One region of the Allobrachymonas denitrificans genome, then DNA from elsewhere that is predicted to be linked to it. Evidence: predicted binding sites of a transcription regulator. Region 1 holds the regulator's gene; each other region holds the start of a gene.

Region 1 (7,546 bases):
ATCGTGCCGCTGTTCTTCCAGAAGTCCACCACGCAGCCGGTGCCGGGCCTCAAGCCCTACACCGCCCTGCAGCTGGCCGGCCGTGACATCTACCAGCGCGAAGGCTGCTACAACTGCCACTCGCAGATGGTGCGCCCGTTCCGCGCGGAAACCCTGCGCTACGGCCAGTACTCCGTGGCTGGCGAGTCCGTGTGGGATCACCCCTTCCAGTGGGGCTCCAAGCGTACCGGTCCCGACCTGGCCCGCGTGGGTGGCCGCTATTCCGACGAATGGCACCACCAGCACCTGTTCAACCCGCGTGACGTGGTGCCCGAGTCCAACATGCCGGCCTACCCCTGGCTGGAAAAGAACCTGGTGAATGACCAGACCATCGGTACCCACATGGCCACCCTCCGCAAGCTGGGCGTGCCCTACACCGATGCCGACATCGCCGGCGCCGGCGCTGCCGTCAAGGGCAAGACCGAAATGGAAGCCGTGATTGCCTACCTGCAGTCGCTCGGCCATGCCATGACGGCTGCCGTGCCCACGGCTGCCGCAGCACCCGCTCCGGCCGCTGCCCCGGCTTCGGCTGCAGCACCGGCCCCGGCTGCTGCGCCTGCCGCTGAAGCCAGCGCTGCTGCACCTGCTGCCGTAACCGCTCCGGCCGAAGACCAGGCCGCGGTGATGGTCGAGAACGGCGTCGTGCAGTTCTTCTTTGCAACCGGCAAGACCGAAGTGGCTGCCGGCGGCAAGGACGCGCTGGTTGACGTGATCGCCGGCGTCAAGGCCGGCAAGAAGGCCGTCATCAGCGGTTATACCGACGCAACTGGCGATCCCGCCAAGAATGCCGAACTGGCCAAACAGCGTGCCTTTGCCGTGCGTGACCTGCTGAAGGCCAACGGCGTGGCCGAAGACCAGATCGACCTGCAAAAGCCTGCGGATAACAACGCCGGCCAGGGTGGCCAGGCACGTCGCGTCGACGTTGCCCTGCAGTAAACAGAACAAGGGACGAGGAGTTTCTTCCACATGGACATCAACGACCTGAGAAGCCTGACGACGGTGCTGAGTTTTGCCGCATTCATCGGCATCGGCTGGTGGGCCTATTCCCGCCGCAACACGCACCGCTTCGACGAGGCTGCCCAGTTGCCGTTCGGTCCGGAAGAGGCTCCGAGCCCCCAAAAACATACTGAGGATACAAAATGAGTGACTTTATCAGTTCCTTCTGGTCACTGTGGGTGATGGCGATCGTCGCTTTCGGCATCATCTTCTGTGTGGCTGTGCTGCTGTTCGGCGCACAGGCGCGCGCTGCAACCGCCGAAGACAAGACCACCGGCCACGTGTGGGACGGCGACCTGCGCGAGATCAACAACCCGCTGCCGCGCTGGTGGGTGGGCATGTTCTGGCTGACCATCTTCTTTGCCATCGCCTACTTCTTCATGTATCCGGGCTTCGGCAACATGAAGGGTTCGCTGGGCTGGACCTCCAAGGGCCAGTACGAGGCAGAGATGGCCAAGGGTGATGCCCAGGTGGCACCGCTGTTCGCCAAGTACGCCGCCATGCCGATCGAGGAGATCGCCAAGGACAAGGACGCCAACGGCATGGGCCAGCGCCTGTTCCTGAACAACTGCGCGCAGTGCCATGGCTCCAGCGCCAAGGGTGGCAACGGCTTCCCCGACCTGAGCGACAACGACTGGCTGTGGGGCGGCAAGCCCGAGCAGATCATGGAAACCATCACCAAGGGTCGCAACGGCAACATGCCGCCCCAGATCCAGGCCATCGGTGGCACGCCCGCCGATGCCAAGGCGGTGGCCCACTACGTGATGAGCCTGTCCGGCCTGCCGCACGACTCGGCTGAAGCCTCTGTCGGCAAGGGCAAATTCATGGCCTGTGCGGCCTGCCACGGCGCAGATGGCAAGGGCAACACGGCGCTGGGCGCGCCCAACCTGACCGACTCGGTCTGGCTGATGGGCGTTCCGAGCGAAGCCAACATCGTGAACCAGATCACGAATGGCAAGATCAACGTGATGCCCGAGTGGCACACCAAGCTCAAGCCCGAGCAGATCCGCCTGGTGTCGGCCTATGTGTGGAGCCTTTCCAACAAGTAACCGACAATGTGCACAGGAAAACCTGTGCACGGGATAATGCACCGCCATGACTTCGATCAAAGGTCATGGCGGTTTTTTCATATGGCGACGCCCGATCGTCTTATCATATTCGGGTTCATGTAAGTAAGGCAGTCTGGAACACACACTATGTCCAACGAAGTCCCCGAGAAAAAGCAAACGCCTGAACCGGCACCGGAAAAAAAGGTCATCCCGATCGAGAAGGACACCTTGATGTCGGCCGCTACCGGCGGTTCGCTTTTTGCGGCATCCAAGGCGATCCATCCGCGTTCGATTTCCGGTCGTTTCACCAACTGGCGCTGGATTTTCGTCTGGCTCACACAGATCGTGTTCTATGGTCTGCCCTGGCTGAACTGGGGCGAGCGCCAGGCCGTGCTGTTCGACCTGGGTGCGCGCAAGTTCTATATCTTCGGCCTGGTGCTGTACCCGCAGGACTTCATCTACCTGACGGGCATTCTGGTCATCTCCGCACTGTCGCTGTTCCTGTTCACGGCGGTGGCAGGGCGCCTGTGGTGCGGCTACACCTGCCCGCAGACGGTTTACACCGAGATCTTCCTCTGGGTCGAGGCCAAAATGGAAGGCGACCGCAGTGCCCGCATGCGCCTGGACAAGAGCGGCTGGACGGGCGAGAAGATCCTCAAGCGTGGCGGCAAGCACCTGATCTGGCTGGCGATTGCGGTCTGGACGGGCCTGACCTTCGTCGGCTATTTCTCGCCCATCCGCGAACTGATCGGCAACTTCGCGCACTGGAACCTGGGCAACTGGGAAACCTTCTGGATCTTCTTCTACGGTTTCGCTACCTACGGCAACGCCGGCTTCATGCGCGAGCAGGTCTGCAAGTACATGTGCCCGTACGCTCGCTTCCAGAGCGCCATGTTCGACCCCGACACGCTGATCGTGACCTATGACGAGAACCGTGGCGAGCCGCGCGGTCCGCGCTCCAAGAAGGTCGATCGCAGCACGATTGCGCTCGGCGACTGTATCGACTGTTCCATGTGCGTGCAGGTCTGCCCGACCGGCATCGACATCCGCAAGGGTTTGCAGTACGAATGCATCGGCTGCGGCGCCTGTGTGGATGCCTGCGACGAGGTGATGGACAAGGTCGGCTACCCGCGTGGCCTGATCAAGTACTCCACCGAGAACGCGATGAAGAACAACTGGGGCAAGAGCGAGATCTGGAACCGGATCAAGCGTCCCCGTATCCTGGTCTACACGGGCATCCTGGTGCTGATTGCGGCTGCGCTGGTGACCAGCCTGAGCATGCGCAAGCCGATGCGGGTGGACATCATCCGCGACCGTGGCGTGATGTCGCGCATCGTCGACGGCGGCAAGATCGAGAACGTGTACCTGGTGCGCGTGATGAACACCACCGAGAGCGAGCAGAACTACGAGATCCGCGTGAACGGACTGCCCGGCGCCACCATTGCCGAAGGGGCAGACATGACCATCGGCCCGGCCCAGGTCGAGCAGCACGTGGTCGCCGTGCGCATTCCCGTGGGTTCCATGGAGCCGGGTTCGCACCCGATCTACCTGGATATCCGTGAAACCGGCAGCGATGCCATGGTGACCGAAAAGGCCGCCTTCCTGGTACCGAAATGATGAGCCAGGAGTCACGCATGCAAACCAGCAACCCGGATGCTTCGTCCCGTGGTCAGGTCCCTCACCCCGAAGAGGGCCGGTCGTGGTGGAAGTATCCGATCGTATGGATGGTGGTGGGCGGCCCGGTGGCCGTCATCATCGCCAGCCTGATCACCTGGTACTTCATCGCGCATTCGCCCAATGAGGTGCTGATCGAGAGCCGGGAGGTGGAAACGCCCGGCCTGTCCGACCAGGGGGCGCAATTCACCCCTGCCAACCGGGCGCGCAATCATGCCGCCACGGGAGGCGTTCCGGCGTCGCGCTGATCGACGCTTCCGTGAAGAATGCCGGCTGCGTGCCGGCATTCCTGTTTTGATGGGGGCGGCACCACCGCCGCTGGTGCTTGCTCGTGCAGTGCTGCCGGGCTATTCGGGGTGGTGCTGGCTGACCAGCTGCTGCAGCGCTGCCGTATCCAGAATGCGCACGTGGCGTTGGCGCACCTCCACGATGCCCTGTTCGGCAAACCTGGAGAAGGTGCGGCTCACCGTTTCCAGCTTGAGGCCAAGGTAGCTGCCGATTTCCTCGCGCGTCATGCGCAGCACCAGTTCCGATTGCGAAAAGCCGCGCGCATGCAGGCGCTGCACCAGATTGAGCAGGAAGGCGGCCAGGCGTTCCTCGGCGCGCATGCTGCCGAGCAGCAGCATCATGCTCTGGTCGCGCACGATCTCGCGGCTCATGATCTTGTGCACGTGGTTCTGCAGCACCGTCACTTCGCGGGAAAGCGCCTCGAGTTCGTCATAGGGCATGACGCAGACTTCGGAGTCTTCCAGCGCGATCGCATCGCAGGTGTGGCGGTCGTGCACGATGCCGTCCAGCCCGACGATCTCGCCGGCCATCTGGAAGCCGGTGACCTGGTCGCGGCCGTCCTGCGCAGTGACCGTGGTCTTGAAAAAGCCGGTGCGGATGGCGTAGAGTGCCTTGAACGGGTCACCGTGCGTGAACAGCGGTTCGCCACGCGGAATCCTGCGCCGGGCACCGACCATGTTGTCGATATAGCGCAGTTCTGCCTCGCTCAGACCCATGGGCATGCACAGCTCGCGCAGATTGCAGTTCGAGCAGGCCACTTTGTAAGACTTGGGGAGCGAAGGAGACATGCAGCTATCCGGGGCGCGCGCCATTGCGCACTTGATCCTTGTCATGGAAAGTGCCGATTATCGCATGGCGGAAAAGAGGGGTTGATACATATCAATGGCTGCAGGGGCATTTCGCTGGCAAAGTAGATACCCGCAATGACAGCATGGCAGCGCCCGCAACCGTTCAGGCTTTTGTGCAGCAAGGGGTTATGCTGGCGCTTGCTCACTTAGAATGCCCGAGACCATGAGCAGTACCGAACAGATCATCCTCACCCCAGAATTGCTGGCCCGCTACGACATTGCTGGCCCGCGCTACACCTCCTATCCCACGGCTGACCGTTTTGTCGAGGCCTTTGGCGAGAGCGACTACATCGCTGCGCTGGAGCAGCGGCACAATTCCCGGCCGGGCCATGTGCTGCCGCTGTCGATCTATGTGCACGTGCCGTTCTGCCAGTCGCTGTGCTACTACTGCGCCTGCAACAAGATCATCACCAAGCACCGCGAGCGCGGCACCGAGTACCTGCGTTATCTGCAGCGCGAGATTGACCTGCATGTCGCGCATCTGGGGCGCGGGCAGGTGGTGTCGCAGCTGCACTTCGGTGGCGGCACGCCCACCTTCCTGGACGATGCGGAACTGAGTCAGCTGATGGGCATGATCCGGGGGGCCTTTGAACTGGCAGAGGGCGGCGAATACTCGGTGGAAGTGGACCCGCGCACGGTGGATGAAAAACGCCTGCAGAACCTGTTCGACCTGGGCTTCAACCGCCTGAGCTTCGGCGTGCAGGACTTCGACCCGGACGTGCAGAAGGCGGTGCACCGCATCCAGCCGGCCGAGCAGGTGTTTGCGCTGGTGGAGGCATCGCGCCGCATCGGCTTCAAGTCGGTCAACGTCGACCTGATCTACGGCCTGCCGCAGCAGACCGCGGCCTCGTTTGCACGCACGCTGAAGCAGGTGAACGAGTTGCGGCCGGACCGTATTGCGCTGTATGCCTACGCGCATCTGCCCGAGCGGTTCAAGGCACAACGCCGCATCGATGCCTACACGCTGCCCAGCGGTGGCGAAAAGATCGAGATGCTGTCGCAATCGCTCAAGGCCTTTGGCGATGCCGGCTACGTGTACGTGGGCATGGACCACTTTGCGCTGCCCGATGATGCACTGGCCATTGCCAAGCGCCAAGGCCGCCTGCACCGCAACTTCCAGGGCTACAGCACGCAGCCGGACTGCGACCTGATCGGCCTGGGCGTTTCGGCCATCGGCCGCATCGGCGCCACCTACAGCCAGAACGCCAAGACGCTGGAAGACTACTACGACGCGGTCGAGCGCGGCCATTTCCCGGTGGTGCGTGGCCTGGCGCTGACGCGAGACGACTTGATCCGCCGCGCCGTCATCATGGCCATCATGTGCCAGGGCGAGATCGACTACGAGTCGATCAACCTGGCCTGGCTGATCGACTTCAAGGATTACTTCGCGCGCGAGCTGGAGATGCTCGGGCAGAAGGAAGAGGAAGGCATGGTGCGCATCACCGAGAACGGCATCACCGTCACCGAGCAGGGCTGGTATTTCGTGCGTGGCGTGGCCATGGTGTTCGACAAGTACCTGCAGGCGGACCGCACCCGCGTGAAATTCTCTAAAATCATCTGATCGGTGGCAGACACCCGGCAGGGTGAGAGGGACTGCCATGGCAAGGCCGGCACCGGTGCATACCGTGCCGGCCGTTTTGCATGAAAGAGAAGTATGGAAGCATCATTGATCGTCACGGCCCTGCTGATGGGCCTGGCGGGCGGCCCGCACTGCATTGCCATGTGCGGCGCGGCATGCGCGGGGATCGGCGTCACGGCCGGTGAACGGCCGGCGCAGCAGAATACGGCCATGGGGCTGTTCCAGGTGGGGCGGGTGCTGGGCTATGCCGGCCTGGGCGCGCTGGCCGCGGCCACCATGCAGGGCCTGGGCTGGCTGACGGTGCAGAGTGCCGCGCTGCGGCCGGTGTGGAGCACGATCCACGTCGCCGCGCTGGTGCTCGGGGTGTTGCTGATGTTCCAGGGGCGGCAGCCGGCCTGGCTGGATCGCTCGGCGCGCAAGGTGTGGGAGCGCATCAAGCGCCTGCAGCAGCGCGGCGGTTCTTTCGGGCCGGTGCTGGTGGGCATGCTGTGGGCCTTCCTGCCCTGTGGCCTGCTGTATTCGGCACTGATGGTGGCGGCCCTGACCGGCGTGGTATGGCAGGGGGCAGCCGTGATGGCCTTGTTCGTGCTGGGCACCAGCGTGTCGCTGATGGCGGGCCCGTGGCTGCTGCTGCGCATGCGCAAGCTGGGCGATGGCGAATGGGGCATTCGCCTGGCTGGCCTGGCGCTGGCCATCAGCGCCGGCGTGGCGCTGTGGATGGGCCTGATGCATGATCAGGCGCCGTGGTGCACCACGCCCTGAGGTTTACGCGCCCAGCAGGCGGATACCCTTGATCAGCATGCTGACCGCCAGCAGCATCAGGATGCCGGCGAAGATGCGCTTGAGGGTCTTGACCGGCAGGGCGTGCGCGGTGCGTGCGCCCAGCGGGGCCATCAGCACGCTGCAGCTGGCGATCACGGCCAGGGCTGGCAGCCAGACGTAGCCAACCGACCATTCCGGCCGGCCCGCCACGCTCCAGCCGCCCAGCACGTAGCCGATCACGTTGAACACCGCGATCGGAAAGCCCAGGGCGGCGCTGGTGGCCACGGCGTTGTGGATGGCGACGTTGCACC
Region 2 (7,546 bases), 830 kb from region 1:
CTTGTAAGGGCGCCGCTCTACCAACTGAGCTAAGCACCCCATCTGAAAACCGATCAATTCAGGGCGTCTTTCAGGCCTTTACCGGGACGGAATTTCGGAATTCTAGCAGCTTTAATGTTGATTTCTTCGCCGGTGCGAGGATTGCGACCCGTACGAGCAGCGCGCTTGCCGACGGCAAACGTGCCAAAGCCCACCAGCGACACTGTGCCGCCCTTTTTCAGGGTGGTGGTCACTGCGCCGATGGCAGCGTCCAGCGCGCGCGTGGCAGCAGCCTTGGAGATGTCGGCATTTTTGGCAATGTGCTCGATCAGTTCGGTCTTGTTCACAAAAATCCCCTTGTGTTCTTTGTTGCCCGTCGGGTGCTTCCGGCAAGGGAGGCACCGCGGGAAAGTCGGCTAGTATAGCAACGAAACCGGTACTTCCGAGGGCGCGTTGCGCACAGGCACGGGCGGCTGGGCGAACCGCTTGCCGGCTTGTGCCAGCGCTCGGCAGTATGACGCATTGTAGCCGGCTTTCTGCCCCTCTCCGGGCAGGGCTGGCAGGGCGTTGCGACATGCCTGTGACAAACGCACGGACAGCTTGACGCAAGTCAATCTTGCGCTCCCGATAAACCGTCTTCAGCCACGCTCCAGCTGTTCCGCGATGCTGCGCCCCAGGTCGCCGGTACGGGCATTGCCGCCCAGATCAGGCGTGCGTGGCGCCCCGCTGTCCGGCTGCAGCACCGCTTCGATGGCGCGCACGATGGCATCGTGTGCAGCGCGATAGCCGAGGAAATCCAGCATCATCGCCCCGGCCCAGATCTGGCCGATTGGATTGGCGATGCCGCGCCCTGCAATGTCCGGCGCCGAGCCGTGCACCGGCTCGAACAGCGAGGGAAGGCGCCGCGTGGGATTGACGTTGGCGCTCGGTGCAATGCCGATGGTACCGGTGCAGGCCGGGCCCAGGTCACTCAGGATGTCGCCGAACAGGTTGCTTGCCACCACCACGTCGAAATAGTCCGGCCGCTGCACGAAGTGGGCGGTCAGGATGTCGATGTGGAACTTGTCCACCACCACTTCCGGATACTGCTTCGCCATGGCCGCCACGCGCTCGTCCCAGTAGGGCATGGTGATGGCAATGCCGTTGGACTTGGTGGCGCTGGTGAGGTGCTTCTTGGGGCGCGAGCGCGCCAGCTCGAAGGCGAAGCGCAGCACCCGGTCCACCCCCACACGCGTCATGACAGTTTCCTGCATCACCAGTTCGCGTTCGCTGCCCTCGAACATGCGCCCGCCGATGGCGGAATATTCCCCTTCGGTGTTTTCGCGCACGATCAGCATGTCGATCTCGCCGGGCTGGCGCGGGCTTCCATCCTTGCGCACCACGGGGGCGATCACGCCCGGCATCAGGCGGGCAGGGCGCAGGTTGATGTACTGGTCGAACTCCCGGCGGAACAGCAGCAGTGATTCCCACAGCGAGATGTGGTCCGGAATCTTCTCCGGCCAGCCAACAGCGCCAAAGAAGATCGCGTCATGCCGGCCGATCTGCTCCTTCCAGTCGTCCGGCAGCATGCGGCCGTGACGCTCGTAGTAATCCCAGCAGGCAAAGTCGAAATGGTCGAACGCCAGCGGGATGTCGAAACGGCGTGCTGCCACCTGCAGCACACGCAGGCCCTCGGGCATCACTTCCTGGCCGATGCCGTCGCCGGGAATCACGGCAATGCGGTGTGCCTTGCTCATGCGGAAGTCTCCAGAAAGAATGCGAGGGCTTCGTCCAGCAGGGGCTGCGGTGCCTCTTCGGGAATGTAGTGGCCGCTGGGCAGCGTGCCGTAGCTGACGTTTTCGGCGCGCTGCTGCCAGAGCGCCAGCACGTCGAAGCTGGGATGCACCACGCCTTGCGCACCGCACAGCACGCGCAGGGTTTGCGTGAGCTTGCGCCCTGCGGCCACGTCTTCGCGGTCATGCTCCAGGTCGATGCTGGCGGCGGCGCGGTAGTCTTCGCACATGGCGTGCACAAAGCCTTCCTGCAAGGCACAGCGCTCGTATTCGCGCAGGGCTTCGGGCGCAAAACCCTCCATGCCCGCGTGGCGACTGCCCATCACGCTGTGCAGATAGGCCACCGGATCGGCGCCGATCAGTGTTTCGGGCAAGGGCGCAGGCTGGATCAGGAAGAACCAGTGCCAGTAGGCACGCGCAAAGGCCTCTGTTGTGCCCTGGTACATGGCAAGCGTGGGCGCAATGTCCAGCAGCATCATGCGTTCGACTGCATGGGGGTGATCCACGCCCAGGCGATGCGCCACGCGTGCGCCGCGGTCGTGCGCCAGCACATGAAAGCGTCCGAAGCCGTGGTGCAGCATTACGGCCAGTACATCGAGCGCCATTTCGCGCTTGCTGTAGGGCAGGTGCTGGGCATCGGATGGCGGCTTGTCCGAATCGCCATAGCCGCGCAGGTCCATCAGCACCACGTGGAAATGCTGTGCCAGCGGAGCTGCGATCCGGTGCCAGATCGCATGGGTCTGCGGGTGGCCGTGCAGCAGTACCAGCGCGGGCGCATGGTCATCGCTGTGGCGGCGGATGCGGCTGTGCAGCCGCACGCCGCGGCGTGTCACATCAAAGCGGGTGAATCCTTCGAACATCTCCCCCTCCCGATGCGGCGGGACGGGTCCGGCCGCTGCAACTGGACGACGCGCCCGGCAGCGCGCCGCTTATTTCACCTTGGCGCGGATTTCGGGCAGCGCCTTCTGCAGGTAGTAGCCCATGGACCACACCGTGAGAATCACCGCAGCCCACAGCAGCCAGTAGCCCCACAGGCGCGTGTCGATCCTCTCGAGCAGCACGCCGTCGTACAGCAGGAACGGAATGGCCACCATCTGCACCGTGGTCTTGAGCTTGCCGATCATGTGCACGGCCACGCTGCGCGAAGCGCCGATCTGCGCCATCCATTCACGCAGCGCGGAGATGGCGATTTCGCGGCCGATAATGATGAGGGCGGCAAAGACGTCGGCACGGCCCAGGTGCACCAGGATCAGCATGCTTGCGCAGACTAGAAACTTGTCGGCGACCGGATCGAGAAAGGCACCGAAGGCCGACGTCTGGTTCAGGCGGCGGGCCAGAAAGCCGTCGAACCAGTCGGTGACGGCAGCCGCAATGAACAGGCCGGCGGCCAGCACGTTCTGTGCGCCCGGCGACAGAGGCAGATAGAACACCGCAACTAGCAGCGGTATGGCAACAATGCGCGCCCAGGTCAGGCTGGTGGGAAGATTGAGGAACATGCGGTATCAGGGTGGGGCAATGCAGACTGCCGTACTAGTTGCCGATTGTGTCACGGATTTGCGTGCGCCCCGGATGCACGGCAGCATTTGTCCCTTCGGCTCTTACACCGTCTGCCAGTCGCTGGCCGCCGGCAAGGCCAGATCCCCCACGTGCACCGTGCGCGCACTGCGCAGAGCCACCTGCACTGCTCGCTGAGTGGCTTCGGCGGCCATGGCGCCCAGGGTGATCATGTCGGGCGCCTGCTCCGCACCGGCAGCGCCGGTGGACAGAGCGAACAGGGTGTCCCCGTCCAGCATCGTATGCACCGGCGTGATGCAGCGCGCCAGGCCGTCATGCCCGGCCAGCGCCAGGCGTTGCAGTTGCGCCTTGTCCAGGCGTGCATCGGTGGCAATCACGCCGATGGTGGTATTGGTGCCGGGCAAGGCAAACTGCGGATGCTCTCCCTCCAGCAGGCTGCGCGTAGTGTCGCGCAGGGCACTGCCATCGGCCGTACGCGCGCCGGCCAGGATGCTGCCGTCCGGTGCCAGCACGTCGCCCACGGCGTTGACCGCCACCAGGGCGCCCACCGTCACGCCATGCACCGTCACACTGGCGGAGCCGATGCCGCCCTTCATGGCGCAACCATGGCCGAACAGCTTGCCCACCGTGGCACCGGCACCGGCGCCGACGTTGCCGGTCGCGCAGGGCGTGTTTCCGGCTGCCTGGCAGGCGGCACGCCCGGCTGCAGCGTCCGGCCGGATTGCCGCATCGCCCACGGTAAGGTCGAACAGCACTGCCGCCGGCACGATGGGGACACGGCCAACGCCGACATCCAGGCCGTAGCCCTGTTCTTCCAGCCATTCGGCCACTCCGGTGGCGGCTGCCAGTCCCCAGGCGCTGCCGCCGCTGAGCACGACGGCGTGCACCTGTTCCACCAGATTGCCGGGGCGCAGCAGATCGGTTTCGCGCGTGCCGGGCGCGGCGCCGCGCACATCCACGGCGGCGACCGCTCCTTGCGGCGTCAGCACCACGCTGCAACCCGTCGGGCGCAGATCCGAAGTGAAGTGCCCCACCTGCAATCCCCGCACCCGGGTGATGCAGCCAGTGTCAGGGAGGGTGGAGGCAGTGTGTGTCATTTGTGCAGATAGAGGTTGTCGGACCAGGTGGCCAGCCACTGGGGGCGGAAAGCAACGAAGATGGCACTGAACATGCCGGTCATGAAGGCTTCGCCCCAGGCCATCATCCAGTGCGCGGTAGTGACCAGGCCGGGCTCTATATTGGGGAGATCGGCACCCGCCCATTCGCCCAGCAGACTGGCGCCAAAAGTGCTCACTGCCGTCACGATGAAGCCGCGGCCCAGCGTATACACGAATACATGCGGGCCGATATAGCGCCGCAGCAGGGCTCCCAGCCACAGCGCAATGGTGGCGGGAAGCACGCCGATCCAGAAGGCGTTGGCGATCAGCGCTTCAACCGGAGCCGGGGCTACCAGGCCGGACAAGGCGGCAATCAGGCAGATCACCGGCACGGCCAGCGGCCAGCCCAGCATCAGCAGGATCAGGCAGGAGCCCGACAGGATCAGGGGGATCGGCATGCTGTGCATGCGCGGCAGCGCCCACAGCCACGGAAAGAACACCAGGCTGGCCAGCAGCGGAGTGGCCAGATTGCCTCCGCTCAGCATGCGCCAAGGACGCAGGCTGAAAGCCAGCGCCAAGGCCGCCAGCAGAGGCAGCCATTCCCAGTTGAGTTCCATCATGGCGTGGATGATACAGCGCGGCGCAGGCACGCAGCCTGCGCATCAGGGGCACAGCAATCTGGCCGGCAGGCGGCGGCGGGTCAGGCGCTGGCAGGAGTGGGGGCCGTGTCTGCGGCAGGCACGTTTTCGTCGGAACAGGTTTCGCCGCCGCAGCCATGGATCAGCTCGCCGGGCAACAGCTCGGGGTGGGCGATGCTGCCGCTGACCGGGTCGTAGCCCACGCGCTTGAGGTGCCAGGCCAGCGCGGCGTCCATGCTGTCGGCATGCTGCGGGAACCAGGTGGTCAGTTCGGCGGCCATCTGGCGCACGATGTTGCGGTGGCCTTGCTGGCCATAGCGCAGGCCGTCGCGCATCACGTCGAGCACCGCCTTGTGGTGCGTGGTGTGGCAGTTGCCGGCGGCAAAACGGGTTTCCACCATCCAGCGGTTTTCGTTGTCGAAGTGCACCTGGGTGTGATCGATCAGTTCTGCCCACTTGGCCAGCAGGGTGTCGTCGGGGGCCTGCTGCACCTCGGCCAGCAGATCCACGAATTCGATGTGGGTCTGGTCCATGGCGCCTACGCCCAGCGCCAGATCATCGCTCCATTGCAGTGTGCTCACATGCTTCTCCCTATGCATTCCGGATGTCAGTCGATAGTGTAATCACAGCGTTGTGCACGTCGCTTGATGCCGGTCAGGAACAGGGGGACGGCTGCGGTTACACTAGGCACAGAAACAACGCATTGGCTGGCTCTGTGCGCAGCCCTTCAACTATAGAGAGGAGTCAACATGTTCAAGCACATTCTTCTGCCGGTCGATGGTTCCAGCACTGCATCGCTGGCCGTTACCAAGGCTCTTGCCATGGCCAAGGCCTTCGGCAGCAAGGTGACGGCGCTCTACGTGCTCGATCCGTATCCCTTCGCCAGCGCAGGCCCCGACTTTGCCTTCGGCCAGGCCCAGTACCTGTCCGCAGTCAATACCGAAGCCGAGCAGGCCCTGAAGGAAGTGGCAGAAGCATTCGCAGCCGAAGGCGTGACGGTCGACACCGTGACGGTGGATGCCTACGCCGTGTGGAAGGGCATCATCGACACCTCCGACGAAGTCGGCGCCGACGTGATCGTGATGGGCTCGCATGGTCGCCGCGGCGTCGAGAAGCTGATGCTGGGCAGCGTGGCACAGCGCGTGGTTTCGCACGCCCACAACTCCGTGCTGATCGTTCACCACGGCGCCAAGGCCGCCGCCTGAGATTTTTCCGGAATTTTTTGCCTTGCTTGCAAAAATCGAAAAAATCAGCATACAATAGCGGCTTCCGCGGGAATAGCTCAGTTGGTAGAGCGCAACCTTGCCAAGGTTGAGGTCGCGAGTTCGAGCCTCGTTTCCCGCTCCATACAAGAAAAGCCAGTGCAAGCAATTGCACTGGCTTTTTGCTTTGTGCTCGGCAACAAAGGTGTTCAGAGCGCCTTGCGGAAGGTCAGGTTGAGCCGGCGCGCGCCGGTTTGCGGGTGCGGCTCGCCCCGCACGGCCAGCACGCCGTGGTAGCGCAGCCGGTCTGCGCCTCCCCACACCACCACATCGCCATGGTGCAGCAGCACGCGCTGCACGGGATCGCTGCGTCGCAGGCCGCCAAACTGGAAAGTGGCGCTCATGCCCAGCGAGACGGACACGATGGGCGCCTGCAGGTCGCGTTCGTCACGATCCTGGTGCAGGCCCATGCGCGCGCCCATCGGGTATTCGTTGATCAGGCAGACGTCGGGTTCGTAACCGGCAAAGCCGGCTGCCTGTGCGGCGGATTGCGCCAGCACTTTCCAGCTCTCAGGCAGCGCCGGCCAGGGATTGCCGCTGGCGGGATCGGTGGCGGTATACCGATAGCCGCGCGTGTCCGATGTCCAGCCTGCGGCGCCCGCGTTACTGATGCCGACGGACATGGTTTTTCCTCCTGGAACCTGCATGCAGCGCGGAGGCGTTTGGGCATGCAGGCGGGCGATATCCCGCAGCAGTTGCTCGGCCTGCGGCAGCGCGAAGCCACGCAGCAGCACGGCCTGGGCCGCAAGCGGAATGCGCTCGGCAGCGTCGGCGGGCTCGAAAAGGTCGGCAGTGAAGGACATGGACGGAGAGCTGTCACCGGACTGAAACATGGAGTGGTTACTGTATGTAACCATTCCCGAACTTCATCCAGCAAAGAGGTCATTTCAATGCAAGTACGCTCCATTGTCCAGGCGTTTTCCATCAGCGTGTTGTCTGCTGCAGCTCTTGTTGCCTGTGGCGGGGGAGGAGGTGTCGGTCCGGTCAAGCCGGCCGAGGAGGCAACGCCGGTCTCTTTCACGCTGGAGAAAATCGGTGGCTTCGAAACTGGGGTGTTCGGCAAGAGTGCGGCGGAAATTCCTGCCTATGATGCCGCCTCCAGGCGCGCGTTCGTGGTCAATGCGCAGTCCGGCAAGGTGGATGTGCTGGACCTGAGCGACCCTGCCAAGCCGAAGAAAGTGGGTGAACTGGCATCCGCAGCGGTACTGGCTGATTCCGAAATCAACAGCGTTGCGGTGCATGGCGGCATTGTCGCCGTAGCCATCCAGGCGCAGCCCAAGACG
Region 3 (7,546 bases), 2.4 Mb from region 1:
CGTCGTCTCTCCGGGCCACTTGTTGGTGGCATCCAGCCCCATCTTGCTGCCCAGTCCGCTCACGGGCGAGGCAAAGTCCAGGTAGTCGATCGGGGTGTTCTCCACCAGCATGGTGTCGCGCGCGGGGTCGCAGCGCGTGGTCATGGCCCAGACCACGTCGTTCCAGTTGCGCACGTCCACATCCTCGTCTACCACGATGATGAACTTGGTGTACATGAACTGGCGCAGATGGCCCCAGATGCCCATCATCACGCGGCGCGCATGGCCGGGATAGGCCTTGCGGATCTGCACTACCGCCATGCGGTAGCTGCAGCCTTCCGGGGGCAGGTAGAAGTCGGTCACTTCCGGCAGATGGCGTTGCAGCAGCGGCACGAACAGTTCGTTCAGCACCTGGCCGAGAACGGCCGGTTCGTCCGGCGGGCGGCCGGTGTAGGTGGAGTGGTAGATGGCGTCGTGGCGTTGGGTGATGCGATCGACGGTGAAAACGGGAAACTCGGCCCGCTCGTTGTAGTAGCCAGTGTGGTCGCCGTAGGGGCCTTCCAGTGCATGCGCATAGCCGCTGGGGTGGCTGGCGTCGGACTGGATATGGCCTTCGAGCACGATTTCCGCATGTGCCGGCACCTGCAGCTTGCTGCCCAGTGCCGCGGCCACTTCGGTCTTGCTGCCGCGCAGCAGGCCGGCAAACTGGTATTCGGACAAGGCATCGGGCACGGGCACCACTGCGCCCAGCAACGTGGCGGGATCGGCGCCCAGCGCCACCGCCACCGGAAACGGTGTGCCTGGATGCGCCAGCGCATGCTCCCGGAAATCCAGCGCGCCACCGCGGTGCGGCAGCCAGCGCATGATCAGTTGCTTGCGAGACAATAGCTGCTGGCGGTAGATGCCCAGATTCTGGCGCGGCTTGTGCGGCCCGCGCGTGATGGTCAGGCCCCAGGTGAGCAGCGGCGCCACGTCGCCGGGCCAGCAGTGCTGGATCGGCAGCGCCGTCAGGTCCACCTCGTCGCCTTCCTGCACGATCTGCTGGCAGGGCGGATGCGACACCGTGCGTGGCGCCATGTGCCAGAGCGATTTCAGCAGCCCGCTCATGCCGATCATCTCGCGCAGGCCCTGCGGGGCGGAGGGCTCCTTCATGTCGGCCAGTACGCTGCCCAACTCGCGCACCTGCGCCAGTTCCTGTACGCCCATGGCCTGCATCACGCGTTGTGGCGTGCCGAACAGGTTGCCCAGTACCGGAAGCTGGTGTCCGGTCGGCCGGGTGAACAACAGTGCCGGACCGCCGCGGCGCAGCGTGTGGTCGCACACGGCCGTCATCTCGAGATGGGGCGAGACGGGCTCTGCAATGCGGCGCAGCTGGCCGGAGCTTTCCAGTTGCTGGATAAAGTCGCGCAGGTCGCGGTACATGGATGGCGTCTAATGGGAATGGCTATGGGGCAGGATGGCGTTTTCGCGATAGTGCGGGCTGGCGGAATCTCCTGCGTGGGCGGGCGGCTCCATCGGGTCAGCCGCCGAGGTGGCAGGAGGGTGGCTTGTGTCCAGAACGCCTGATTCCCTGTTGGCGCACACTGTGCTGGTGCGCACAGCAGAGGCATTCGGCAAGCCGCTCCATCCTTCCGACAGCGCCTGCGGCACGTCGATCAGGTCCAGTACCCGCGCCACGCAATGGCGCACCACATCGTCCACCGTCTGCGGATGCTGGTAGAACGCCGGCACAGGCGGATAAACGATGGCGCCCATCTCGGTCACGGAGGTCATATTGCGCAGGTGCGCCAGATTCAGCGGCGCCTCGCGTGCCACCAGCACCAGACGGCGGCGTTCCTTGAGCATCACATCGGCGGCGCGCGTGAGCAGGTTGTCGCCCAGCCCGTGCGCGATGGCCGCCAGCGTGCGCATGGAACAGGGCGCCACCACCATGGCGCTGCAGCGGAACGAGCCGCTGGCAATGGTGGCGCCGACGGCGTTGATGTCATGCACCTGATACGCCAGCGCGGCCAGTTCATCCGGCCCCATATCCAGTTCGTGCCGCAGCGTGAGCCACGCGGCATCGCTGACCGTCACATGCGTTTCGATATCCGGCTGCGCCCGCAGGGCCTGCAGCAGGCGCACGGCCAGCACGGCGCCGCTGGCGCCGGAGATACCGATCACGATGCGGCGCGTGCTCATGAAGCGTGCCGCGCCTGTGCGTGGGCGCGGGGTGTCATGCCGGCCGGCCCTCGCTCCCGTCGCCACCCGCGCTGGCCGGAATGCTTGAGCAGCCAGAAGCGTCTTCAGTCGGCGAGGAGGATACGTCTTGCCCCGGCTCGCCATGCGCCCCCACCAGCGAAGCATTGCGCTGCGGCAGCGGCTCTGCCTGCAGATCTGCCAGCACATGCCCGATCACTTCCTCTGCCTGTTCCGGATCGAAATCCTGGTGCAGCTTCTTGCGCACGCCCTGTTCCTGCAGCTGAAAGTGGCGATCCGGCGTGATCGTATGTCGCGCCAGCGTGTTGTTCACGCATTGCAGCTGGCAGCCATCCAGCGCAATGATGGGCCGGCCAGAGCGCGCCAGCTTGACCAGCGAGGGCACATCGCCGCCGACGCCGGCAATGCAGGACATCTCGGCCACGCCGCGGCGATCGAGTTGCAGGGCAACATGGTTGGCCAACTGGGCGGCGCTGGAGCAGCCGGAGCAGGAATACACCAGCGGATGCTGGTCACGGGGTTTGGACATGGGGACTCCTTCGAACTAACGGAGCGAAACAATCAATCAGTGGTGCGGCAGATGCTCCCGCAGGCGCTGCAGAACGTCGCGCGGGTGGGGCGGGCGCGGCAGCTTGCCCAGGTCGGGCAGGCGGAACTGGCGCGGATCGAACACCGGCAGCTCCATGGCGTCGAGTGTGTTCTTCACCATCAGGCCGAGTTCGGTATCGCCTTCCATGCTCAGGCGGCGGTTGAAGAACAGCGTGTCGGGGTCCTGCGAGCGGCGTGCCAGCGCGATGAAATCGCTGGCGTGGGCGCGAATGGTCAGGTCCGGCGGCCCCTGCACGCTGTGCAGTGGCGCAAAGCGCGTGCCCTGCCACTGGAAATCGCAGTGGATGCCGGCATCGCGGATTTCCAGCCGCAGCGGCCGGCCTGCCAGCGCCTGGGCCACATCCTCCGGCAGCTGGCGCGCCAGTGTCAGGTTCAGCGCGCCCACAAACAGCAAGGCCCCGGGCCAGCGGGGCAGGTGCTGCAGCACGCCAGACACCGGGCCGGGCAAAACGAAGTCATCGGGGATCAAACGGGAAGACATGCGGGTTTCCTTCCAAAGTGTCCGGGCTTCACGCCGGTACAGCGATCTGCTCCATGCCCGAGCGGCCGTGCCAGTAGCCGTTGCAGGGCTGGTCCGGCAGCAGCGGCAGCATCTGTGCATGGGCGTCGGCCGGTGTCAGGCGCTGGTCGAGCGCGTCGCGCCACAGCTGCACCAGTTCGCGCATATGCAGCGATTGCGGGCTCAGGCGCAGCACCTCCACCCCCATAGCCTGCAATGTGGGCAGTTCCTGCACGAGGTTGCAGACATGGGCGGACTGCGTCTGGATGCCGTTGAGCGTGAGAAAGCCTTCGCCCTCGCGCGTCTGCAGCAACAGGCCGTCGGGGTAGTCGATGCAGCTGAACTGGCAGTCGTCCTTGGGCAGGTTGCGGTGGCGGGCGGTAAAGCAGCGCGCGGAGAATGCCAGCGGCATGCGGCCCAGCGCAAACACCTCGGTCTGCAGGCCGTGGGGGCGCTGCTGTTGCAGCACCTGCAGCTCGGTCTGCGCCATCTCCAAAGGCGGCACCCAGCGTACAGCGCCGAGATCGGCCATCCACTGCAGGGCAGGCTGGTTGTACAGGTTCAGATGCGGACCGGCGACGAACGGCAACTTGCCGGCCACCATCTGCACCGCGCCCATGTCGTTGGCCTCGACCAGAAAATCGCCGTTTTCGACGATGCGGCGCGCCACGGCGGCGTCGCTGCCGGATTCGATCAGCACCTGGGTCGACAGAATGGCCTGCTTGCCCGCATCGCGCAGCATGCGCGCCACGTCGATCCAGTCGGCCAGGCGCAGCTCGTGCCGGCGCGAGCAGACCGCTTCGCCCAGGTAGACCAGATCCACCGGCGTTTCGGCTATCTGCTGGTAGAACTCGAACACCGTCTCGCGCGGCCAGTAATACAGCAGCGGCCCGAGGGCCAGCTGCATGGAGGGGGAAGCTTGTGCCGGATCACTGGGCATGGCGGATTTCCAGAAAAAGAGTGACAGGGAAGTCCATGGCTTATTTCCAGGGCCGGTGGTAGGCGCCCAGGGTCTGCTGCTGGCCTTCGGACACGTCAGCCAGCGCCGTCATCCAGCCCGAGCGCGGCGTGTAGCGGTGCGGGTTCTCGTGGCAGTGGTCCAGCGCTTCGCGCAGCACGCGCGTCACTTGCGCCACATAGGCCGGGCTGCGCTGGCGCCCTTCCACCTTGATGGCGCGCACGCCCATGCGGTAGAGCTGCGGCAGGATGGACAGCGTGTTCAGGCTGGTCGGCTCCTCGATGGCGTAGTAGCCGTCCTCGCTGCGCACATCGCCCACGTCGAAGCGGCCCTTGCACAGCGTGGGATAGCCGGCGCTTTCGCCTTCGCCGTAGCGGTCGATCAGCACGCCGTTCAGGCGCGCCTCCAGCCCCTTGGGCGTTTCCTGCCAGCGCACCGCCTTGGCGGGCGAGCACACGCCGTGCGTGTTGGGCGCCTCGCCGGTGGCATAGGACGACAGCTGGCAGCGTCCCTCCACCATCACGCACAGGCTGCCGAAACCGAACACCTCGATCTCCACCGGCGTCTTGTCGATCAGCTGCTCCACCTGCGTCAGCGAGAGCACGCGAGGCAGCACGGCGCGCGAAATGCCGAACTGCTCATGGTAGAAATTGATGGCTGCGGCATGCGTGGCCGAGCCCTGCACCGACAGATGCAGGCGCACACCGGGATGGCGGCGCGCCGTGTACTGCATCAGGCCGGGGTCGGCCATGATGATGGCGTCTATCCCCATGTCGGCCGCGCGATCCACCGCGCTGCGCCACACATCCACCGAATCGCTGCGCGCATAGGTATTGAGTGCCAGCAGCACCTTGCGCCCGCGCGCATGGGCATACGCGATGCCGGCGGCGATGGCCTTGTTGTCGAAATTCAGGCCCGCGAAGTTGCGGGCATTGGTCGCGTCCCTGAAACCCAGGTAGACGCAGTCTGCGCCATGGTCGACAGCCTGCTTCAGTGCGGGCAGGCTGCCGGCGGGGCAGACCAGTTCCATCGGGGGCTGTACCACGTCCGTGGCCAGCCCGGGATTCATTGCTGTCATCGGGAATGGCAGGGCTTACTGGCGCACGAAATCGATTACCACCCCCTCCGCGTCGCGCTGGCGGTAGGTGATCTGCACGCCTTCGCCGTAGCGGGCGACCATCTGGTGCAGCAGGGGGATCGGGTCGTGGTCGTTCACGAAACGCATGGTTTCGCCGGCCTGCAGCGCATCGAGTGCGCCGAAAATGGCGGCGTGGCGGAAACGCTTGGCGATGCCGCGGGCATCGAAACCATAGATGGCGTCGGCACGCGAATGGTCGTGCGGCATGCCGACGGGCTGCAGCGGAATGGTAGGCATGGGTCTCTCCTCAGCTTCGAAGAAGTGGAATGGGGAGTGTTCACCCAAAGTGCCACCAGGGCCTTGACGTGAAGCAATGAAGTGCCGATGCGCAGCCGGCTTGAAAAAAGATACGGCTTGTGAAGTCAGTTCAACAGCCAGTGCTCCTGAACAGGCAAGCGCAGCCTTCGAGAACCGGCGCTCCATGCTGGCGAGAACTCAGGCACTCGCCTCCAGCACGCGCAGCAGTTCCTCGCCATAGCGCTCCAGTTTGGCATCCCCCACGCCGCTGGTGCCGCGCAGCGCGCTGAGCGTGCCCGGATCTTCTTCGGCGATCGCGGCCAGCACGCTGTCATGGAAGATCACGTAGGCCGGCACGCTGTGCGCCCGCGCCACCTCGCTGCGCCAGGCCTTGAGCGCCTCGAAACGCGCCTGGCCGGCCTGGTCCAGATGTGCGGCAGCACTGGCACGCTTGCGCCCGCTGCCGTCGCGCTGCCCGCGCTTGCGCGGCGTGGCCACCACATGGCGCAACTGCAGCGTCTGTTCGCCGCGCAGGATAGGTCGCGCCGCCGCCGTCAGCCGCAGTGTGTTGAAGTGCGCGCTGTCCACCTGCAGCGCCCCCAGCGCCACCAGTTGCCGCAGCACGCCGCGCAATTCGGTCTCGCTGCTGTCGGGTGCCAAGCCGTAGGTGCTGAGACTCTCGTGCCCGAACTGCCGCACCTTGTCGGTATCCTTGCCGCGCAGCACGTCCATCACATGGCCGGCACCGAAGCCGATGCCGGTTTTTTCGTGCAGGCGGTACACGGTGGAGAGCAGCTTGCGCGCCAGTTCGGTGGCATCCCACACCTCGGGCGGGTGCAGGCAGTTGTCGCAGTTGCCGCAGGGGTGCGAGGCCTCGCCGAAATAGCCCAGCAAGCGCACACGCCGGCAATCGGTCGCCTCGGCCAGCGCCAGCAGCGCATCGAGCTTGCCGGTCTGCACGCGCTTGAAGGCATCGTCGGCCGGGCTGTCGTCGATCATGCGGCGCTGGTTCACCACATCCTGCAGGCCGTAAGCCATCCAGGCCTGCGAAGGCAGGCCATCGCGCCCGGCCCGGCCTGTTTCCTGGTAGTAGCTCTCGATATTGCGCGGCAGATCCAGATGCGCGACAAAGCGCACATCCGGCTTGTCGATGCCCATGCCGAAGGCGATCGTCGCCACCATCACCACGCCTTCCTCGCGCAGAAAGCGGTCCTGATTCGCCTGCCGCGTGGCGGCATCGAGCCCTGCATGGTAGGGCATGGCGTCGATGCCCTCGCGCACCAGCGCCTCGGCCACTTCCTCCACGCGGCGGCGGCTCTGGCAATACACCACGCCGGCATCGCCTTCATGCTCGTTTTCGATGAAGCGCTTGAGCTGCGCCAGCGGATCGCGCTTTTCGACGATGGTGTAGCGGATGTTGGGCCGGTCGAAGCTGCTGACGAACTGCTGCGCCTGCTGCAGCTCCAGCCGCTCGGCAATGTCCTCGCGCGTGATGGCGTCGGCGGTGGCGGTCAGGGCAATACGCGGCACGCCGGCAAACTGCTCGTGCAGGAGAGTGAGCTGACGGTATTCCGGCCGGAAATCATGGCCCCACTGGCTCACGCAATGCGCCTCGTCGATGGCGAACAGGGCCAGTTGCCCGCGCTCGTACAGGCGTTGCATCAGGCCCAGAAAGCGCGGCGTGACCAGCCGTTCCGGCGCCACGTACAGCAGCGTCAGCCGCCCGCCGAGCAGATCCTGCTCCACCTGCTGCGCTTCGCTGGAAGACAGCGTGGAATTGAGAAACGCCGCTGCAACGCCCGCCTCATGCAGCGCGCCCACCTGGTCGTGCATCAGCGCCACCAATGGCGACACCACAATGGTGCAGCCATGCCCCAGCCGCTGCCGCGCAATGGCCGGAACCTGGTAGCACAGCGACTTGCCGCCG
Region 4 (7,546 bases), 520 kb from region 1:
GGCTGGTGGTGCGCGGCGTGGTCGAGATCGTGCTGGGCGGCATGCTGCTGTGGCTGGCCGTGGTCTGGGGGCTGGCGCAAAGCCTGAAAATCCGCCTGCTGGCCATGCTGCACATCGGTTTTGTCTGGCTCGGCATCACCTTCGTGCTGTTCGGGCTGACGCAGTTTGCCGCACTGCGCTACGGTCAGGGCGCGCTGCTGCTGGCGCCCCTGCATGCGCTCACCATGGGTTGCCTGGGATCGCTCGTGGTGGCCATGGTGACGCGGGTGTCCTGCGGGCACAGCGGCCGCACGCTGGTGGCCGACGATACGGTGTGGCGCCTGTTCCTGCTGCTGCAAGTCGCCGTGGTGCTGCGTCTGGCGGGCGCTTTTCCGGGCTTGTCGGCACTGCTGCCATTGGCGGCTGCGGCCTGGTTCGGCATCGTGCTGATCTGGGGCAACCGCCTGGTGCCGTGGTACGGCAAGCCGCGGGTGGATGGCAAGGAGGGTTAAGGCCCCTCCAGCCCGGTGCGCAGCGCCTCATCGAGCACGCCCGCCACCGCCCGGTGAAACACCGGCATCTCGCCGATCGCCGGCGCCAGGCGCCATTCCACGCCACGCCAGTTTTCGCGCAATTGCTCCAGCAGCTTCGCCATGTCCACGCGCACATGGTGGCCGGCACCCAGGAACATGGGCACCACCAGCACATGCCGGCAGCCCTGGCGCGCCAGCGCATCGCCCGCCTCCAGGCTGCGCGGCTCCTGGATCTCCACGAAACCCAGTTCTACCGCCAGCCCCGGCCGGCCATCGCGCAGCAATTGCGCCACCGTCTCGAAGGGCTGGCTCCAGTCCGGATCACGTGATCCATGCGCCACCAGCAATGCGCCATCCATTTCCACCATAGTGTGTCAACTCCGTGTCTTTTCAGGTTTGCAGACCTTAATTACATTTGTTTGCATGTTTTGATCCATTGACTGCCGTCAATGCCGCAGAAACGCGCTCTCCGGATGATCACCCCTGCAATGTAAGCAAACACTACGGGAGCACACGATGAGTTCATACAAGTTGAAATTGCTGAGCGCCAGCCTGATTCTGGCAGGATTTGCCGTCGGCGCACAGGCCCAGACCAGCGCCACTGCCAAGTCGGATGGCCAGAGCCATACCACGGCAGTCCAGGCGACCTACGAGAACGCGGGCAGCTCCCCCGTAGGCAAGGCCGACATGCACCAGGACGTCAATCCCAAGGCGCCGCCCATGTCCAAGACCGAGTTCGAGCGCGCCAAGGAGATTTACTTCCAGCGCTGTGCCGGCTGCCACGGCGTGCTGCGCAAGGGCGCCACCGGCAAGGCGCTGACGCCCGACATCACGCTGGAGCGCGGCAGCGAATACCTGAAGACCTTCATCGCCTACGGCAGCCCGGCCGGCATGCCCAACTGGCAGACCAGCGGCGAGATGACCGCGGCCGACGTCGACCTTATGGCGCGCTACATCCAGCAAACGCCTCCCACGCCGCCGGAATTCTCACTGGCCGACATGGAAAAGACACGCAAGGAATACATCCCCGTGTCCAAACGTCCCAGCAGGAAGATGAACAAATACAACATCGACAATATCTTCTCCGTCACCCTGCGTGACAGCGGCGAAGTGGCACTGATCGATGGCGATACCAAGCAGATCATCAACATCGTCAAAACCGGCTACGCGGTGCACATCTCCCGCCTGTCCAAATCCGGCCGCTACCTGTATGTGATCGGCCGCGATGCGCGTATCAACCTGATCGACCTGTGGATGGAGAAACCGGACAACGTCGCCGAGATCAAGGTCGGCCTGGAAGCCCGCTCGGTGGAAACGTCCAAGTTCAAGGGTTACGAGGACAAGATCGCCGTGGCCGGCACCTACTGGCCGCCGCAGTTCGTGATCATGGACGGCGATACGCTCAAGCCGCGCAAAATCGTCTCGACCCGCGGCATGACGGTGGACAACGAGTACCACCCCGAGCCGCGCGTTGCTGCCATCGTGGCCAGCCACTACCGCCCCGAATTCCTGGTCAACGCCAAGGAAACCGGCAAGATCTACATGGTCGACTACACCGACCTGAACAACCTCAAGAGCACCACGCTCGACGCGGCCAAGTTCCTGCACGATGGCGGCTTCGACAGCACTGGTCGCTACTTCCTGACGGCTGCCAACGCTTCCAACAAGATCGCCGTGGTCGACACCAAGGAAGACAAGCTGGCCGCTCTGGTTGATGTGGGCAAGACCCCGCACCCGGGCCGTGGCGCCAACTTCACCCATCCCAAGTTCGGTCCCGTGTGGGCGACTTCCCACCTGGGCGACGAAAGCATCAGCCTGATCGGTACCGATCCGGTCAAGCACAAGGCCAACGCCTGGAAAGTGGTGCAGACCATCAAGGGCCAGGGCGGCGGCTCGCTGTTCATCAAGACCCATCCCAAGTCGAAGAACCTGTGGGTGGATACGGCCCTGAACCCCGATGCCAAGATCAGCCAGAGCGTGGCCGTGTATGACATCAACAAGCTGGACGGCAAGCCGCAGATCGTGGACATCGCAGCCTGTGCCAAGCTGGGCGATGACGGCGCCAAGCGCGTGGTACAGCCCGAATACAACAAGGCCGGCGACGAAGTCTGGTTCTCCGTCTGGAGTGCCAAGAACAAGGAGTCCGCCATTGTCGTGGTCGACGACAAGACCCGCGCCTGCAAGACCGTGATCAAGGACAAGCGCCTGATCACGCCGACCGGCAAGTTCAACGTCTACAACACCCAGCACGACGTGTACTGATTGACTGCAATCAATGAGCCGCGATTCAGGCCCCGCCACAATGGGCCTGAACCGAAAAAGGTTTTTCAACTGGAGTGAACCATCATGAGCAAGCGTCTTATTACTCCCGCGCTCGTCGCCGTCGGCCTGCTGTTCGGCATCGCCAGCAACGTGCAGGCCAGCGAAGCCTTGGCCAAGTCCAAGAACTGCATGGCCTGCCACGCAGTGGACAAGAAAATGGTAGGCCCGTCCTACAAGGATGTGTCTGCCAAATACAAGGGCAAGGGCGCAGAAGCCACCCTGGCCGGCAAGATCAAGAAAGGCGGCGTGGGTGCATGGGGCAACGTGCCGATGCCCCCCAACAACGTGACGGATGCAGAAGCCGCCGCCCTGGCCAAGTGGGTTCTCTCCCTGTAAGACTGCTCTTACGCGCTTTATCAGCCGACGCCTACGCGTCGGCTTTTTTTATTTCCTGAACGCGCAAATTGGTAGCAAAAACAAACGTTTTGATGCATCATTCAACCGATTGACGGCAGTCAATGCAATAACCCCACGCCAAGGCGATGATTCTTACCGAACCCCTCGCCAACAACCTGGAGTCTTTATATGAGCCCGTTCCAGCTGAAGTACCTTGCTGCCGCCCTGGCAGTCGTCGGCCTCTCCGTAGCCGGATGCAACAACAAACAGGACGCAGCCCCCACGGCCGCTCCTGCCTCTACCGCTTCTGCTGCGGCTGCGGCCAGTGCACAGGCTCCAGCCGCCACGGCTGAAAACGCCGCTGCCAAGGCCGATGCAGCCAGCCACGGCGACAGCACTGCCGCCACCTATGCCAACGCCGGCTCCTCGCCGGTAGGCGCAGCAGCCCTGCACCAGAACGTCAACCCCAAGGCCCCGCAGATGACGCAGGCCGAATTCGAGCGCGGCAAGGAAATCTACTTCCAGCGCTGTGCCGGTTGCCACGGCGTGCTGCGCAAGGGCGCCACCGGCAAGCCGCTCACCACCGACATCACGCTGGAGCGCGGCACCGAGTACCTGAAGACCTTCATTGCCTACGGCAGCCCTGCCGGCATGCCCAACTGGCAGACCAGCGGCGAAATGTCCGCCCAAGACGTGGACCTGATGGCCCGCTACATCCAGCAGGAACCGCCCACCCCGCCGGAATTCTCGCTGGCCGACATCGAGAGCTCCCGCAAGGAGTACATTCCGGTCGACAAGCGTCCGACCAAGAAGATGAACAATTTCAACATCGACAACATCTTCTCCGTCACCCTGCGTGACAGCGGCGAAGTGGCGCTGATCGATGGTGACACCAAGCAGATCATCAACATCGTCAAGACCGGCTACGCGGTGCACATCTCCCGCATGTCCAAGTCCGGCCGCTACCTGTACGTGATCGGCCGCGACGCACGCCTGAACCTGATCGACCTGTGGATGGAGAAGCCGGACAACGTGGCCGAAGTCAAGGTCGGTCTGGAGGCCCGCTCGGTGGAAACCTCCAAGTTCAAGGGCTTTGAAGACAAGCTGGCAATTGCGGGCACCTACTGGCCGCCGCAATTCGTGATCATGGACGGCGATACGCTCAAGCCGCGCAAGGTGGTTTCCACCCGTGGCATGACGGTGGACAACGAGTACCACCCCGAACCGCGCGTCGCTGCTATCGTGGCCAGCCACTACCGTCCCGAATTCCTGGTCAACGCCAAGGAAACCGGCAAGATCTACATGGTCGACTACTCCGACCTGGCCAACCTGAAGATGACGGTGCTGGATTCTGCCAAGTTCCTGCACGACGGTGGCTTCGACAGCACCGGCCGCTACTTCATGACGGCAGCCAACGCCTCCAACAAGATCGCCGTGGTCGACACCAAGGAAGACAAGCTGGCCGCTCTGGTCGATGTGGGCAAGACCCCGCACCCGGGCCGTGGCGCCAACTTCAAGCATCCCAAGTTCGGTCCGGTGTGGGCAACGTCCCACCTGGGTGACGAGAGCATCAGCCTGATCGGTACGGATCCGGTCAAGAACAAGGCCAACGCCTGGAAAGTGGTGCAGACCATCAAGGGCCAGGGCGGCGGCTCGCTGTTCATCAAGACCCATCCCAAGTCCAAGAACCTGTGGATCGACACCCCGCTCCACCCGGATGCCAAGATCAGCCAGAGCGTGGTCGTGTATGACATCAACAAGCTGGACGACAAGCCACAGGTGATCGACATCGCAGCCTGCGCCAAGATCGGCGACGACGGTGCCAAGCGCGTGGTACAGCCCGAGTACAACAAGGCCGGTGACGAGATCTGGTTCTCCGTCTGGAGCGCCAAGGACAAGGAATCCGCCATTGTGGTGGTGGACGACAAGACCCGCGCCTGCAAGACCGTGATCAAGGACAAGCGCCTGATCACGCCGACCGGCAAGTTCAACGTCTACAACACCCAGCACGACGTGTACTGATCCACGCCCTTTCCTGAAAGGAGCACAGGCCGGGCGGGCAACCGTCCGGCCTTTTTTCAGGGTTGCCGGCAATCAAGGAAGCATGGCCGGCTCCCTCCTATACTTGACCTCAACCCAACCCCATGGTGCCGCGAGATGTTGCAGTTGATAAGAATCCTCGTGATGTGTGGCGCCTGCCTGGCCAGCCTGGCCCAAGCGCAGGAATCTGCCCCCGTTCCCACCGAAGCCCGCCAGCGTGAACTGCTGCACCTGCTCAAGCAGGATTGCGGCGCCTGCCATGGCATGACCATGCAGGGCGGCCTGGGCACCCCGCTCACTGCCGAGGCCCTGCGCGGCAAGCCGGTGGACAGCCTGGTCGCCACCATCATGGGTGGCCGCCCCGGCACCGCCATGCCACCCTGGCATCCGTTCATGAACGAGCAGGAAGCCCGCTGGATGGTGGAGCTGCTGCAGGCCGGAAAGCATCCGTAAGACATTCAGGGAGCACACCATGACCAACTTCTCCAGCAACACCCTGCGCCGCCTGCCGGGCGCCCTCTCCGCCCTGGTGACCGCTCTGGCGCTGGCCGGCTGCGCCACCAGCGGCGGCGCCGTGCGTGGCACTGGCGACCTCGGCGTCGTCATCGAGCGTGCCACCGGCAGTGTGCAGATCGTCGAAAACAGCCAGGACACCAGCCTCGCCCGCGTCAAGGGCCTGGGTGACCTGTCGCACGCCTCCGTCGTGTTCTCGCGCGACACGCGCTACGCCTATGTATTCGGCCGCGATGGCGGCCTGAGCAAGGTCGACATGCTCACGCACAAGCTGGTCAAGCGCGTGATCCAGGCCGGCAACAGCATCGGCGGTGCGGTATCGACCGACGGCCGCATCCTCGCCGCACAAAACTACGAACCCGGCGGCGTCAAGCTGTTCGATGCCGACACGCTGGAACTGCTGGCCGACATCCCCGCCGTAGGCCCCGACGGCAAGCACTCCAAGGTGGTCGGCCTGGCCGACCTGCCCGGCCAGCGCTTTGCCTACAGCCTGTTCGAGGCCGGCGAAATCTGGATGATCGACGCCAGCAACCCGCGCCAGCCCAAGATCACCAAATTTCCCAACGTCGGCAAGCAGCCATATGACGGCCTGGGCAGCTCCAACGGCCGCTATTACATTGCCGGCCTGTACGGCGAGGATGGCCTGGCCATGCTCGATACCTGGGCCAGGGACCTGCAGGTGCGCCGCATCCTGCCCGATTACGGCAAGGGCCGCGAAAAACAGCCCGTCTACAAGATGCCGCACCTGCGCGGCTGGGCCATCTCGGGCGACTACGCCTTCCTGCCGGCCATCGGCCACAAGCAGGTACTGGTGGCGGACAACCGCAGCTGGAACCAGGTGACCGCCGTGCCGGTGTACGGCCAGCCGGTGTTCGTGATGGCCGAACCTTCCGGTCGCAAGGTGTGGGTCAACTTCGCCTTCCCGCACAACGACACGCTGCAGGTGATCGACGTGCCCAGCATGCAGGTGGTGCAGACGCTCAAGCCGGGCAAGGCCATCCTGCACATGGAGTTTTCCCCCAAGGGCGACGAGATCTGGGTTTCCAGCCGCGACGAGAACAAGGTGGTGGTGATCGACACGCAGAGCTACGCCACGCGCAAGGTGCTGCCGGCAGAAAGCCCGTCCGGGATTTTCTTCACCTGGCGCGCCAGTCGCATGGGCATGTAAATTCCCGCCATGCAGTACCCCACGGCCTCGCCGCACATGCCCTTGCTGGATGCCTGGCAACGGGATTTTCCGCTCGAATCCAGGCCTTTTGCGCGCATGGCTGCTGCGCATGGTCTGGATGAAGCGGCGCTGCTCGCCTTGCTGCAACAGGCGCTGGACCAGAAGCTGCTGAGCCGGGTTGGCGGCATTTTTGCTCCCAACACCGTCGGCGCCAGCACGCTGGCAGCGGTGACCGTGCCGCCCGGGCAGATCGAAGCAGCCGCCGCGCTTATCAACCGCTACCCGGAAGTCAACCACAACTACCTGCGCGAGCACCACTATAACCTGTGGTTCGTAGTAGCGACGCTGGACCGCACCGGGCTGCAGCGCGTGCTCGCAGAAATCGGCCAGGCACTGGGCCAGACCGTGCTCGACCTGCCGCTGGAAGCCGAATACCACGTGGACCTCGGCTTTTCGCTGCATGACGGCAGCAAGGTGGCCCACCGCCCTGCCCCTGCGGCCTTGCTGCACATCAGCCCCGAACAACGCCAGCTGATGGCCGCCCTCGGCCATGGCCTGCCGCTGGTACTCCAGCCCTATGCCGCCGTGGCGCAATCCATGGGCTGGAGCGAACAGCAAGTGCTCGACCAGCTGACCGAGTGGCTGGACAGCGGCG

Evidence for each region. Region 1 encodes FNR, which switches genes on or off when oxygen is low (the NO sensors DNR and NnrR bind a similar motif). Its sites were predicted from a motif close to TTGATNNNNATCAA; they were not measured.
Region 2: a site for FNR is predicted at 5,646-5,659, ahead of KKQ75_RS05125 (hemerythrin domain-containing protein). Genes of this name have one in related genera too.
Region 3: a site for FNR is predicted at 5,683-5,696, ahead of KKQ75_RS12300 (DUF2249 domain-containing protein). Genes of this name have one in related genera too.
Region 4: a site for FNR is predicted at 3,280-3,293, ahead of KKQ75_RS03755 (nitrite reductase). Genes of this name have one in related genera too.

What each region holds. Positions count from the first base shown of each region.
Region 1 covers NZ_CAJQUA010000001.1:268,780-276,325, forward strand. The annotation lists partial or broken gene ccoO (cytochrome-c oxidase, cbb3-type subunit II) at 1-510, shown strand, start outside; gene KKQ75_RS13015 (OmpA family protein) at 664-975, shown strand; gene KKQ75_RS01225 (cbb3-type cytochrome oxidase subunit 3) at 1,006-1,182, shown strand; gene ccoP (cytochrome-c oxidase, cbb3-type subunit III) at 1,179-2,084, shown strand; gene ccoG (cytochrome c oxidase accessory protein CcoG) at 2,232-3,701, shown strand; gene KKQ75_RS01240 (nitrogen fixation protein FixH) at 3,719-4,006, shown strand; gene fnr (fumarate/nitrate reduction transcriptional regulator Fnr) at 4,106-4,834, opposite strand; gene hemN (oxygen-independent coproporphyrinogen III oxidase) at 5,058-6,455, shown strand; gene KKQ75_RS01255 (sulfite exporter TauE/SafE family protein) at 6,549-7,235, shown strand; gene KKQ75_RS01260 (sulfite exporter TauE/SafE family protein) at 7,239-7,546, opposite strand, start outside.
Region 2 covers NZ_CAJQUA010000001.1:1,099,780-1,107,325, reverse strand. The annotation lists tRNA gene KKQ75_RS05160 (tRNA-Val) at 1-39, opposite strand, end outside; gene KKQ75_RS05155 (HU family DNA-binding protein) at 54-326, opposite strand; gene KKQ75_RS05150 (tartrate dehydrogenase) at 618-1,715, opposite strand; gene KKQ75_RS05145 (alpha/beta fold hydrolase) at 1,712-2,611, opposite strand; gene pgsA (CDP-diacylglycerol--glycerol-3-phosphate 3-phosphatidyltransferase) at 2,681-3,247, opposite strand; gene KKQ75_RS05135 (P1 family peptidase) at 3,350-4,363, opposite strand; gene KKQ75_RS05130 (energy-coupling factor ABC transporter permease) at 4,360-4,980, opposite strand; gene KKQ75_RS05125 (hemerythrin domain-containing protein) at 5,064-5,582, opposite strand; gene KKQ75_RS05120 (universal stress protein) at 5,751-6,206, shown strand; tRNA gene KKQ75_RS05115 (tRNA-Gly) at 6,273-6,348, shown strand; gene alkB (DNA oxidative demethylase AlkB) at 6,413-7,096, opposite strand; gene KKQ75_RS05105 (choice-of-anchor I family protein) at 7,154-7,546, shown strand, end outside.
Region 3 covers NZ_CAJQUA010000001.1:2,619,270-2,626,815, forward strand. The annotation lists gene ubiD (4-hydroxy-3-polyprenylbenzoate decarboxylase) at 1-1,401, opposite strand, end outside; partial or broken gene KKQ75_RS12275 (UbiX family flavin prenyltransferase) at 1,591-2,160, opposite strand; partial or broken gene KKQ75_RS13115 (putative zinc-binding protein) at 2,389-2,707, opposite strand; gene ubiT (ubiquinone anaerobic biosynthesis accessory factor UbiT) at 2,744-3,268, opposite strand; gene ubiV (ubiquinone anaerobic biosynthesis protein UbiV) at 3,297-4,193, opposite strand; gene ubiU (ubiquinone anaerobic biosynthesis protein UbiU) at 4,267-5,322, opposite strand; gene KKQ75_RS12300 (DUF2249 domain-containing protein) at 5,338-5,619, opposite strand; gene recQ (DNA helicase RecQ) at 5,818-7,546, opposite strand, start outside.
Region 4 covers NZ_CAJQUA010000001.1:784,006-791,551, reverse strand. The annotation lists gene KKQ75_RS03775 (NnrS family protein) at 1-491, shown strand, start outside; gene KKQ75_RS03770 (sirohydrochlorin chelatase) at 488-880, opposite strand; gene KKQ75_RS03765 (cytochrome D1 domain-containing protein) at 1,200-2,774, shown strand; gene KKQ75_RS03760 (c-type cytochrome) at 2,859-3,170, shown strand; gene KKQ75_RS03755 (nitrite reductase) at 3,360-5,192, shown strand; gene KKQ75_RS03750 (c-type cytochrome) at 5,355-5,663, shown strand; gene KKQ75_RS03745 (cytochrome D1 domain-containing protein) at 5,683-6,891, shown strand; gene ahbB (siroheme decarboxylase subunit beta) at 6,901-7,546, shown strand, end outside.